One region of the Klebsiella sp. genome, then DNA from elsewhere that is predicted to be linked to it. Evidence: predicted binding sites of a transcription regulator. Region 1 holds the regulator's gene; each other region holds the start of a gene.
The links. Region 1 encodes PurR, which represses purine synthesis genes. Its sites were predicted from a motif close to CANGCAAACGTTTGCNTG; they were not measured.
Positions count from the first base shown of each region.

Region 2: the regulator PurR is predicted to act here: its motif matches at 1,141-1,158, upstream of QVF11_RS19915 (amino acid aminotransferase).
Region 3: the regulator PurR is predicted to act here: its motif matches at 1,917-1,934, upstream of pyrC (dihydroorotase).
Region 4: the regulator PurR is predicted to act here: its motif matches at 1,180-1,197, upstream of glyA (serine hydroxymethyltransferase).

Region 1 covers NZ_JAPUEW010000042.1:100,053-103,223, reverse strand. Annotated here, with positions in the region: gene QVF11_RS12435 (MFS transporter) at 1-946, opposite strand, end outside; gene cydH (cytochrome bd-I oxidase subunit CydH) at 1,114-1,203, opposite strand; gene purR (HTH-type transcriptional repressor PurR) at 1,500-2,525, shown strand; gene punR (DNA-binding transcriptional activator PunR) at 2,544-3,171, opposite strand, start outside.
Region 2 covers NZ_JAPUEW010000066.1:136,224-139,394, reverse strand. Annotated here, with positions in the region: gene QVF11_RS19920 (porin) at 1-1,034, shown strand, start outside; gene QVF11_RS19915 (amino acid aminotransferase) at 1,222-2,412, shown strand; gene QVF11_RS19910 (MBL fold metallo-hydrolase) at 2,477-3,124, opposite strand; gene QVF11_RS19905 (YcbK family protein) at 3,138-3,171, opposite strand, start outside.
Region 3 covers NZ_JAPUEW010000094.1:20,410-23,580, reverse strand. Annotated here, with positions in the region: gene mdtH (multidrug efflux MFS transporter MdtH) at 1-461, shown strand, start outside; gene grxB (glutaredoxin 2) at 527-1,174, shown strand; gene QVF11_RS25950 (lipoprotein) at 1,311-1,871, shown strand; gene pyrC (dihydroorotase) at 1,994-3,040, shown strand; gene dinI (DNA damage-inducible protein I) at 3,113-3,171, shown strand, end outside.
Region 4 covers NZ_JAPUEW010000068.1:136,951-140,121, reverse strand. Annotated here, with positions in the region: gene hmpA (NO-inducible flavohemoprotein) at 1-987, opposite strand, end outside; gene glyA (serine hydroxymethyltransferase) at 1,314-2,567, shown strand; gene QVF11_RS21005 (DoxX family protein) at 2,628-3,050, opposite strand; gene QVF11_RS21000 (ROK family transcriptional regulator) at 3,125-3,171, opposite strand, start outside.

The DNA of each region.
Region 1 (3,171 bases):
TCACGCGCATCTGCAGCGGCGGAACCACGGCAAAAGTCGCGGCACCCCAGACAACCATGCTGATAGCCGCACCAATTTGTGACTGGGCCAGCAGCGGGATCGCCAGCATGATCACCATTAACAGCAGCAGAAAGCCCTTCAACGTCCCGGAAACCGAGCGGTCGGCAAACTTACCGCCAAGGTAGTTACCCAGCGAGAAGCCTACACCAATCAATACCAGCATCGCGGTCACAAACAGTGGCGATGCGTTAGTGATGCTGTGCAGGACCGGTGATATATAGGTGTAAAGCGTAAACATCGCCCCTGCCCCCAGAACGGTGGTCAGCAGCGCTGATAGCACCTGTGGGCGCATCAGTACTGAAAGTTCCTGCTTAACATCAGGCCGCTCACCCGCGCTTCCTTTTGGCAGGGAAAACCACAGGCTGACCATCGCCACCACGCCGAGACCCGCCGTTGCAAGGAACGACATTCGCCAGCCGATAGTTTCCCCCAACCAGGTCGCCGCCGGAACGCCGCCAATGTTGGCAATTGTCAGCCCCATAAACATGGTCGCCACGGCGCTGGCCTGCTTATGCTTCGGCACTACGCTCGCCGCTACTACTGAGCCGAGTCCAAAAAAAGCGCCGTGATTGAGGCTGGTAATAATGCGCGACAGCAGTAGCGTGGTGTAATCTGGTGCAATTGAAGAGAGTACGTTACCGAGAGTAAAAATCGCCATCAGGAAAATCAGCGCATTTCTGCGCGCACGGTGCGAAAGCAACAGAGTCATCAGCGGCGCGCCAACCATCACCCCAATGGCATAGGCACTAATAAGCATTCCCGCAGCCGGAATAGAGACATCCACGCCTTTGGCGATAACCGGTAATAGCCCCATTGGGGAGAACTCGGTAGTACCGATACCGAAGGCACCGATCGCCAGAGCGAGCAGGGGAAAGTTGATTTTCATTCAATGACTCCATCGGGCCGTCTTCAGCGACGGCATCTCATCAGAAGCCAAAAGCATGACATCAATCACAGAAAAACAAAAGTAAACGAAATGGCAAAATATTTTTGCGAAATTGATAATAATGGCGGAAAAAGAAAAGGGAGAACGATGCCTCCCTCATATTGGAATTAGTGCAGTATGGCGGTCAGCCCTGCGGCGACAATCAAACCCAGAACAATAATCGTCGTTGTCAGCGAAAACTTTAAATCTGTATCCATCAATTTTTCCCCTTGATTATCCCCACATGAAAAGTGAGCTTGCTCATTTTTACATAGATTAGCGCAAATATCTTCCGAGATTTAGAGGGATGCACATTTTTGCTCTTCCCCTTTGCCCCAAGATCGGACAAAATCCCACGCTAATTTGAAAGCGTATCGGCCATTGACCCCTTCCTGTCGTTCTGTGTCGTTTTCCCGACGTGATGTAATGATTAATTTTGGCATCAGGGTGTGTACAGGCAAACGTTTACGTACCGATAAACGGACGATCAGGTCAAGGTCTGGAGTGAGAAGTAATGGCAACTATTAAAGATGTAGCGAAGCGCGCAAACGTTTCCACTACAACAGTATCACATGTAATTAACAAAACGCGTTTCGTTGCGGAAGAGACGCGCAACGCTGTGTGGGCTGCGATTAAAGAACTGCACTACTCCCCCAGCGCCGTTGCTCGCAGCCTGAAGGTTAATCACACTAAGTCTATCGGATTGCTGGCGACCAGCAGTGAAGCGGCCTATTTTGCCGAAATTATCGAATCCGTTGAGAAAAGTTGCTTCCAGAAGGGCTATACCCTGATTCTCGGCAACGCATGGAACGATCCGGAGAAACAGCGCGCCTACCTGTCAATGATGGCGCAGAAGCGCGTGGACGGCCTGCTGGTGATGTGTTCTGAGTATCCTGAGTCGGTATTGAGCATGCTGGAAGAGTATCGCCATATTCCGATGGTCGTGATGGACTGGGGTGAAGCAAAAGCCGACTTTACCGACTCGGTTATCGATAACGCCTTCGAAGGGGGTTATATTGCCGGGCGCTATCTGGTGGAACGCGGTCATCGCGAAATTGGCGTGATCCCCGGCCCGCTTGAGCGGAACACCGGTGCCGGCCGCCTGGCCGGCTTTATGAAAGCGATGGAAGAAGCGCAGATCAACGTTCCTGAAAACTGGGTAGTGCAAGGTGATTTCGAGCCGGAATCCGGCTACCGCGCGATGCAGCAAATCCTCAGCCAGCACCATCGCCCGACGGCGATTTTCTGCGGCGGGGATATCATGGCGATGGGCGCTATCTGTGCGGCTGATGAAATGGGTCTGCGCGTGCCGCAGGATATTTCGCTGATCGGTTATGACAATGTGCGCAACGCCCGCTACTTCAGCCCGGCGCTGACCACCATCCATCAGCCAAAAGATTCTCTGGGCGAAGCGGCCTTCAATATGCTGCTGGACCGCATCGTCAACAAGCGCGAAATTTCCCAGTCTATTGAAGTACATCCGCGCCTGGTCGAACGTCGATCCGTGGCCGACGGCCCGTTTGTCGATTATCGCCGTTAATTCTCCTCGCGGGGCCGGCTATTCCGGCGCCCGCAGCCACTCCCTGTTCAGCGTTTCACTGTCGCCAAGGTAATCCAGCAGCCACATCAGCGCCGGTGAAGCGTCGCTTTGTTGCCACGTCAGGCAGCAGGCCGCATCAGGGAATGGGTTTTCCAGCGCCAGAGCCGTCCATTCTCCGCTATCAATTCGCTGCTGTGCAAAATGCTTTGGCACCATGCCAACACACAACCCTGCGCTGAGGCAGGTCGCGGAAGCGTCCCAGTCTGGCACCACCACCCTCTTCTGATTATCCAGCAGCCATGTCGTGCGTTTCGGTAGCGAGCGCGAAGTATCTTCCCGTACTAGCGACGGCCAGTTGCGTAACACATCGTCGCTTAGCGGGCCGTCCATTTTCGCCAACGGATGATCGCTGGCCACCACGCAATCCCAACTCAGCATCCCCATATCGCGAAACGCATAGCGCCCGCCGACGGGAATTGAGCGCGTCGCACCGATAGCTAATTCCACGCGGCCATCAGCTAACGCATCCCAGACACCGTTGAATACCTCCTGAAAGACAATCAGTTCAACGTCATCAAAATGACGATAGAAATCAACGATCATTTGCCGCATGCGCGCCGGTTTGACGATGTCATCGACAGCAATG
Region 2 (3,171 bases), on a different contig from region 1:
GTGCAGCTAACGCTGCAGAAATCTATAACAAAAACGGCAACAAACTGGACTTTTACGGAAAAATGGTTGGCGAGCACATTTGGACTACAAATGGCGACACCAGCAGTGAAGACACCACCTATGCTCGTATCGGCCTGAAAGGCGAAACCCAGATCAACGATCAACTGGTCGGCTACGGTCAGTGGGAATACAACATGGATGCGTCTAATGTTGAAGGTAAACAGACCACCAAAACTCGTCTGGCTTTTGCTGGCTTAAAAGCGGGTGAATACGGTTCATTCGACTACGGTCGTAACTACGGCGCGATCTACGACGTTGAAGCTGCAACCGATATGCTGGTTGAATGGGGTGGCGATGGCTGGAACTACACCGACAACTTCATGACTGGTCGTACCAATGGCGTGGCAACTTACCGTAACTCTGACTTCTTCGGTCTGGTTGATGGTCTGAGCTTTGCGCTGCAGTACCAGGGTAAAAATGACGCCAGCACTCGCGACGTTAAGAAACAAAATGGCGACGGTTTCAGCACCGCAGCAACCTACGCGTTCGAAAACGGCATAGCGTTGTCCGCAGGTTATGCTAACTCCAACCGAACTGGCGATCAGAAAGCTGATGGTAACGGTGACAAGGCTGAAGCATGGGCGACCTCCGCTAAGTACGATGCAAACAACGTCTACGCTGCAGTGATGTACTCTCAGACCTATAACATGACCCCAGAAAACGAAGGCAACTACTTCGCGGGTAAAACTCAGAACTTCGAAGCTGTCGTTCAGTATCAGTTCGACTTCGGTCTGCGTCCGTCCATCGGCTACGTACAAACTAAAGGCAAGAACCTGCAGGAACGCGCTGGTTTCTCCGGCGGCGATGCTGACCTGGTTAAATACATCGAAGTGGGTACCTGGTACTACTTCAACAAGAACATGAACGTTTACGCTGCGTATAAATTCAACCAGCTGGACGACAACGACTACACCAAAGCTGCTGGCGTTGCTACCGATGACCAGGCTGCAGTGGGTATCGTTTACCAGTTCTAATCAGCAGTACACCCCTTCGTGATATGCCTAAAAAGCAGGACTTCGGTCCTGCTTTTCTGCGTTCCTAAGATGAAGATCGTAACTTTTGAAAACCTTCTCGCTTTTTGTCGCAAACGGTTGGCAATTCACAGAACTCCCGTTAACCTGATAGCGGATTTCCCTTCAGTAATCACAATGGAACCTCGTCATGTTTGAAAAAATTACTGCCGCCCCCGCCGACCCTATTTTGGGCCTGGCCGATCTATTTCGTGCCGATGACCGCCCAACAAAAATTAACCTTGGAATTGGTGTTTATAAAGATGAAACAGGTAAGACACCAGTCCTGACCAGCGTAAAAAAAGCAGAGCAATATCTGCTGGAAAATGAAACCACCAAGAATTATCTGGGCATTGACGGTATTCCAGAATTTGGTCGTTGTACCCAGGAGCTCCTGTTTGGCAAAGGAAGCGCGATTATTAATGATAAACGCGCGCGTACCGCCCAGACTCCGGGCGGTACCGGTGGCCTGCGCGTTGCCGCAGACTTCCTGGCGAAGAATACCGATGCCAAACGCATTTGGGTGAGCAACCCTAGCTGGCCTAACCACAAAAGCGTATTTAACTCAGCCGGGCTGGAAGTTTGCGAATATGCTTACTACGATGCGGCTAACCACCGGCTTGACTTCGACGGTCTGCTGGCCAGCCTGAACGAAGCGCAGGCGGGCGATGTCGTTCTGTTCCACGGCTGCTGCCACAACCCAACCGGTATCGATCCAACGCTGGAGCAGTGGCAACAGTTGGCGCAGCTGTCCGTAGAGAAAGGCTGGCTGCCGCTGTTTGACTTCGCCTATCAAGGTTTTGCTCGTGGTCTGGAAGAAGATGCTGAAGGCCTGCGTGCGTTTGCCGCGCTGCATAAAGAGCTGCTGGTTGCGAGCTCCTACTCGAAGAACTTCGGCCTGTACAATGAGCGCGTAGGCGCCTGTACGCTGGTTGCTGCTGACCAGGAAACGGTAGACCGTGCTTTCAGCCAGATGAAGTCCGTTATTCGCGCTAACTACTCTAACCCACCGGCTCACGGCGCATCGGTAGTTGCGACCATTCTCAGCAATGACGCGCTGCGCGCCATCTGGGAACAAGAACTCACTGACATGCGTCAGCGCATTCAGCGTATGCGCCTACTGTTCGTGAATACTCTGCAGGAAAAAGGCGCCAGCCGTGACTTCTCCTTCATCATTCAGCAGAACGGTATGTTCTCGTTCAGCGGCCTGACCAAAGAGCAGGTACTGCGTCTGCGTGAAGAGTTCGCGATTTACGCCGTGGCATCCGGGCGTATTAACGTCGCCGGTATGACACCGGACAACATGGCACCGCTGTGCGAAGCGATTGTTGCCGTGCTGTAACCTCATCTTAAAAAAACAAAAGGCCGCATCTGCGGCCTTTTTTACATCCTTCAATCCGGCATCATTACCAGACCGGCATTTCATCCTGCAGAAAAGGATTATGCAGGCGCTCATAGCCCAGAGTCGACATAGGACCGTGACCGGGAATAAACGACACGTCATCGCCCAGCGGCAATAATTTGCGTTTTATCGCCTCGATCAACTGATTGTGATCGCCGCGCGGGAAGTCGCTGCGCCCTACTCCGCCTTTGAAAATCACATCACCTGAAATTAGTAGTCTGGAAGCACCGTCAAAGAAGACCACGTGCCCGGGAGTGTGGCCTGGGCAATGCAGCACCTGCAGGGAAATATTCCCCACGCTAACCACATCGCCCTCATTCAGCCAGCGATCCGGTTGTAGTGGCTGGCACTCATCCAGACCAAACATCCGGCTTTGTGCGGGTAATCCCTCCAGCCAGAACTCATCTTCTTTTTCCGGACCGATAATCGGCACGCCGTAATGTTGTGCCAGTTCCGCTGCGGCGCCTACGTGATCGAGATGACCGTGAGTGAGCAGGATCTGCATCAGGCTAACACCTGCCGCCGTCACTTCCTGTTTGATTCGCTCAGCATCACCGCCAGGATCGACCAGTGCCGCCAGCCGGGTTTGTTCACACCAGATCAAAGAACAGTTCTGCGCGAACGCGGTAACCGGAATAATACGATAGTTCATGATGCTCCTTTCGTTACCAGTGCCGTACCGGCCCGGTATCAATATGC
Region 3 (3,171 bases), on a different contig from region 1:
CCATTGAAGCGGCTATTTCGCTGACTCTGCTTTATCCGATTGCCCGTTGGAGTGAAAAACGCTTTCGCCTTGAACATCGCTTGATGGCCGGCCTGTTGGTCATGACGCTGGCCATGATGCCGATTGGCTTAAGCAGCAACCTACAGCAACTGTTTACGCTGATCTGCATCTTCTATATAGGTTCCATTATTGCTGAACCCGCGCGTGAAACGCTGGGGGCTTCGCTGGCGGATGCCAGGGCCAGAGGTAGCTACATGGGCTTTAGCCGCTTGGGATTAGCCTTTGGTGGTGCCTTCGGTTATGCCGGCGGAGGCTGGCTTTTTGACGCCGGTAAAGCCGCCGGACAACCGGAGCTACCGTGGCTGATGTTAGGCATCATCGGCTTTGCAACGTTTATCGCGCTGTGGTGGCAGTTCAGCCCGAAACGTTCGACCTCCGGAATGCTGGAGCCGCGCACCTGAGTTGCCGGCCCCTCGTTTCTCTTCCATAATGAATTCAGGACACTCAGTCACTATGGAGGAGAAACGTGAAGTTATATATCTACGATCACTGCCCATTCTGCCTTAAAGCCCGCATGATTTTCGGTCTGAAGAATATCCCCGTCGAACTGATCACGATTCTGGAGGATGATGAATCAACCCCGACCCGAATGATCGGTCAGAAGATGGTGCCTATTCTGCAAAAAGATGACAGTCGCTACATGCCGGAAAGCATGGATATCGTGCATTACGTCGATAAACTGGATCGCCAACCGCTGCTCACCGGCCCACGTAATCCGGCGATTGAAACCTGGTTGCGTAAAGTCAACTCCTATGCCAACCGCCTGCTGATGCCCCGTTTCGCAAAGTCTGCCTTTGATGAATTCTCCACACCTGAAGCGCGCGCTTATTTTGTGAATAAGAAAGAGGCGTCAATTGGCAGTTTTGCCGATCATCTCGCACATTCCCCCGGGCTAGTTAAGAACATCAGTGACGATTTGCGGGCGCTGGATAAATTGATAGTTCAGCCGAACGCCGTTAATGGGGAACTGTCTGAAGATGATATTCATCTTTTTCCGCTACTGCGCAGCCTGACGCTGGTCGCAGGTGTGAGCTGGCCAAGTCGCGTCGCCGCCTACCGCGATAATATGGCCAAACAGACGCAGATTAATTTACTGTCATCTATGGCCATTTAGACCTAAGGCAGCGAAAGGTTTGGTCGTTCGCTGCCACCTCACTTCTTTTTCAGTCTTTTCCGCTAACACCTCCCGTGCTGGTAGGCCATGCTGCTTTGTGTCAGGATGAACCTATGGCATGACATTAAGGAACCCAATGAAAAAGATGTTTATCGCGGCCGCGCTTATTGTTAGCGGCCTTCTGAGCGGCTGTAACCAGCTTACGCAATATTCAGTTAGCGAGCAGGAAATCAACCAGGCGCTGCAGAAACGTAATCACTTCGCCAAGGATATTGGCCTGCCTGGCGTAGCGGATGCCCACATTGAGCTGAAAAACCTTACCAGCGCCATTGGTCGTGAAGAACCGAACAAAGTGACGCTAAGCGGAGTGGCAAATTTAGATCTGAATTCATTATTCGGTAACCAGAAAGCAACCATTGATCTGAAGCTCAAGGCGCTACCGGTATTTAATAAAGAAAAAGGGGCCATTTTCTTGCAGGAGATGGAAGTTGTTGATGCGAAAGTCCACCCTGAGAAGCTGCAGTCTGTCGTCCAAACGCTAATCCCTTATCTCAATCAATCACTACGTAGCTACTTCAATCAACAGCCCGCTTACGTGCTGCGCGAAGATGCCAGCACTGGCGAAGCATTGGCGAAAAAGTATGCTAAAGGTATCGAGGTGAAACCAGGGGAGATCATTATCCCCTTCACCAATTAATTCTTCGGGCGCTTCAGCGCCCGTTTTTTTACGGAAATTGATGCAAAGGAAAACGTTTACGCTTATCCTTAGTGCCCGGCAAAAACAGCCCTGATGACTGAACTTATTAGCCGGAGCCTTCCATGACAGCACAATCCCAGGTATTGAAAATCCGCCGCCCTGACGACTGGCATATTCATCTGCGCGATGATGATATGTTAAAAACCGTCGTGCCTTATACCAGTGAATTTTATGGCCGGGCGATCGTGATGCCGAATCTGGTCCCTCCTGTCACCACAGTAGAAGCCGCCATCGCCTACCGCCAGCGTATTCTTGATGCCGTCCCTGAGGATCATGATTTTACACCGCTAATGACCTGCTATCTGACCGATACACTCGACCCGGCAGAACTGGAACGCGGATTTAACGAGGGCGTGTTTACTGCCGCCAAACTCTATCCGGCCAATGCCACGACCAACTCCAGCCATGGCGTTACCAGCACCGATGCCATCATGCCAGTGCTTGAGCGTATGGAAAAACTGGGCATGCCGCTGCTGGTTCACGGTGAAGTCACCCACCCTGATATCGATATTTTCGACAGAGAAGCACGCTTTATTGACACGGTCATGGAGCCTTTGCGCCAACGTCTGCCCGGCCTGAAGGTTGTCTTCGAACATATCACCACGAAAGACGCCGCTGAGTATGTACGCGATGGTAACGACCTGCTGGCGGCCACCATTACCCCTCAGCACCTGATGTTTAACCGCAACCATATGCTGGTTGGCGGCGTGCGCCCTCACCTTTACTGTCTACCGATTTTGAAACGCAATATCCACCAGCAGGCACTGCGTGAACTGGTCGCCAGCGGTTTCGAGCGAGCCTTCCTTGGTACTGACTCCGCCCCGCATGCCCGTCACCGCAAGGAGGCCAGTTGCGGCTGCGCAGGTTGTTTCAACGCGCCAACCGCGTTGGGAAGTTACGCGACGGTGTTTGAAGAGATGAACGCCCTACAGCACTTTGAAGCTTTTTGTTCACTTAATGGCCCACGTTTCTATGGTCTGCCGGTCAATGAAACCTATGTTGAACTGGTGCGTGAAGAAAGCACAGTGGTAGAGAGTATCTCGCTGCCAGGCGATTCACTGGTGCCGTTCCTCGCCGGAGAAACCGTGCGCTGGACGATGAAAAAATAAATCCCACGCTCCCTGTTGTAAACGTGTAAACGATACTGTATAAATAAACAGTATATTACACAGGGGGCAATTATGCGCATTGAAGTGTCTATCGCCAAATCTACAGCCTTACCCAGTGGCGCGTTAGAAGC
Region 4 (3,171 bases), on a different contig from region 1:
TTCGTTCGGACTGCGGTACCAGACGTGAGAAGCAAACTTCGGCAGGCTTGCCCCCAGCGCTTTTACCTCGTCAGCAAAGGCGTGAACGTCGCCGTTTTCTGCCGCATGGAACCAGTTAACCTGCGCCGGATGCTGCGCTTTCGCCAGAACATCCAGCATCGCCAGCATCGGCGTTTGGCCGACGCCGCCGGAGATCAGCGTGACTGGCGTTTGCGGGGCGACGTTGAGGAAGAAATCACCTGCTGGTGCCGCCAGATAAATCACATCCCCTTCTTTGGCTGAGTTATGCAGCCAGCTCGACACCTGACCGCCATCTTCACGTTTCACCGCAATGCGGTAACCCTTGCCATCAGGCTTGCGGGTCAGGGAGTACTGACGGATTTCCTGATGCGGAAAACCTTCCGGCTTCAGCCAGACCGCCAGATACTGACCTGGATGATATTCAGCCACCGCACCGCCGTCGACAGGTTCAAATTCAAAGCTGGTGATGAGTGCGCTGCGCGGGGTTTTCTTCACGATGCGGAACGCACGAGTCCCTTCCCAGCCGCCGGCTTTGCTGGCGCTTTCGCTGTAGATTTGCGCTTCACGATTGATAAAGACGTTGGCCAGCACGCCGTAAGCTTTGCCCCAGGCGTCCAGTACTTCCTGGCCCGGACTGAACATTTCGTCCAGGGTGGCCAGCAGATGAGTACCGACAATGTTGTACTGCTCTGGTTGGATCTGGAAGCTGGTATGCTTTTGAGCAATTTTCTCGACCGCTGGCAGCAGGGCGGGCAGGTTCTCAAGATTACTGGCATAGGCGGCAATCGCGTTAAACAGCGCTTCACGCTGATCGCCATTGCGCTGGTTACTCATGTTGAAAATTTCTTTGAGTTCAGGGTTATGCGTAAACATGCGATCGTAAAAATGGGCGGTCAGCTTTGGACCGGTTTCAACCAGCAGGGGAATGGTGGCTTTCACCGTTGCGATGGTTTGAGCGTCGAGCATAGCAGCTTCCTTATATGAGTCATCTTAATAATGTATTTTACATGCATCTTATAAAAATACCCCTGCTTTGTAAATGGTTCTTTAACACTTTGCCGTAAGGTGGTTACAACATGAATTATTTGCATCACAAACCTGAAAAGAAATCCGTTGATAATCTCAGGAGCGTTATTGCTCAAAGCCTTGTGTAATGCGGAGCCAATCGTTTGCGTAAAATCATTTGTCAAGACCTGTTATCACAGAATGATTCAGTTATACTGTGGGCCGTTGTCCGATTGGACCGCCTTTTTAGGCAGAAATTTTATCGTTAGCTGAGTCAGGAGATGCGGATGTTAAAGCGTGAAATGAACATTGCCGATTATGATGCCGAACTGTGGCAGGCTATGGAGCAGGAAAAAGTACGTCAGGAAGAGCACATCGAACTGATCGCCTCCGAGAACTACACCAGCCCGCGCGTCATGCAGGCACAGGGTTCTCAGCTGACCAACAAATACGCTGAAGGATATCCGGGCAAGCGCTACTACGGCGGCTGCGAATACGTTGATATCGTTGAGCAACTGGCTATCGACCGCGCAAAAGAGCTGTTCGGCGCCGACTACGCTAACGTTCAGCCGCACTCCGGTTCTCAGGCTAACTTCGCGGTCTACACCGCGCTGCTGCAACCGGGCGATACCGTTCTGGGTATGAACCTGGCGCAGGGTGGTCACCTGACTCACGGCTCCCCGGTTAACTTCTCCGGTAAACTGTACAACATCATCCCTTACGGTATCGATGAGTCCGGTAAAATTGACTATGAAGACATGGCGAAGCAGGCGCAGACCCACAAACCGAAGATGATTATCGGTGGCTTCTCTGCTTACTCTGGTGTGGTTGACTGGGCAAAAATGCGTGAAATCGCTGACAGCATCGGCGCATATCTGTTCGTTGATATGGCCCACGTTGCCGGTCTTATTGCTGCTGACGTTTACCCGAACCCGGTTCCGCACGCTCACGTTGTCACCACGACTACCCACAAAACCCTGGCGGGTCCGCGCGGCGGCCTGATCCTGGCGAAAGGCGGTAGCGAAGAGCTGTACAAAAAACTGAACTCAGCCGTATTCCCAAGCGCTCAGGGCGGCCCGTTGATGCACGTTATCGCGGCGAAAGCCGTGGCGCTGAAAGAAGCGATGGAACCAGAGTTCAAAGTCTACCAGCAGCAGGTTGCGAAAAACGCCAAAGCGATGGTGGAAGTGTTCCTGAACCGTGGCTACAAAGTGGTTTCCGGCGGTACTGAAAACCACCTGTTCCTGCTGGATTTGGTCGACAAAAACCTGACCGGTAAAGAAGCTGACGCGGCGCTGGGTCGTGCCAACATCACCGTCAACAAAAACAGCGTACCGAACGATCCGAAAAGTCCGTTCGTGACGTCCGGTATCCGCATCGGTTCTCCGGCGGTCACTCGTCGCGGCTTTAAAGAAGCGGAAGTGAAAGAACTGGCCGGCTGGATGTGCGACGTGCTGGACAACATCAATGACGAAGCGGTCATTGAGCGCGTGAAGGGTAAAGTGCTGGATATCTGCGCACGCTTCCCGGTTTACGCATAACGCTCTGTTATTTAAAGCGAATAAAAGGCCGCGATTGCGGCCTTTTTTGCGTCTGGCGGATTAACGCCGATCGAGCGAAATAGCCCCGGGTCCGGTTATCGCCAGTAGCAGGAAGGCTCCGGCAATACTGACGTTTTTCCAGAAGTTAATCATATTCGGCAGTACCGCATCGCCGGACATATCCCAGTAGTGATGACCGATAACCGCCGTGCCCAGGGTATAAAAAATAAACAGCACCGCCAGCGGGCGGGTGAAAAAGCCCAGCACAATCAAAATGGCCGCCGGGACTTCCATTATGATGGCAATAATCGCCGCCAGCGTCGGCATCGGCGCGCCGGATGAAGCCATATATTGCACCGTACCGCTAAAGCCCAGCAGTTTTGGGTAGCCAAAAAGAATAAACAGAACCACTACCGCGATACGGGCAATCAACAGCAGCAGGGAGCGGGAAGAGCCAAAATCAAAATAGCGTAGTGTGTTCATAATCAGCTCGTTATGAGAGACGTGTGATTTAAACGTAATACACAATTTTGCGCTCCGCCACGCGCCGCTCGCGATTAACGCAGCGTTTGTAACTGCTCCTCAACGTACAGATAACCGATCC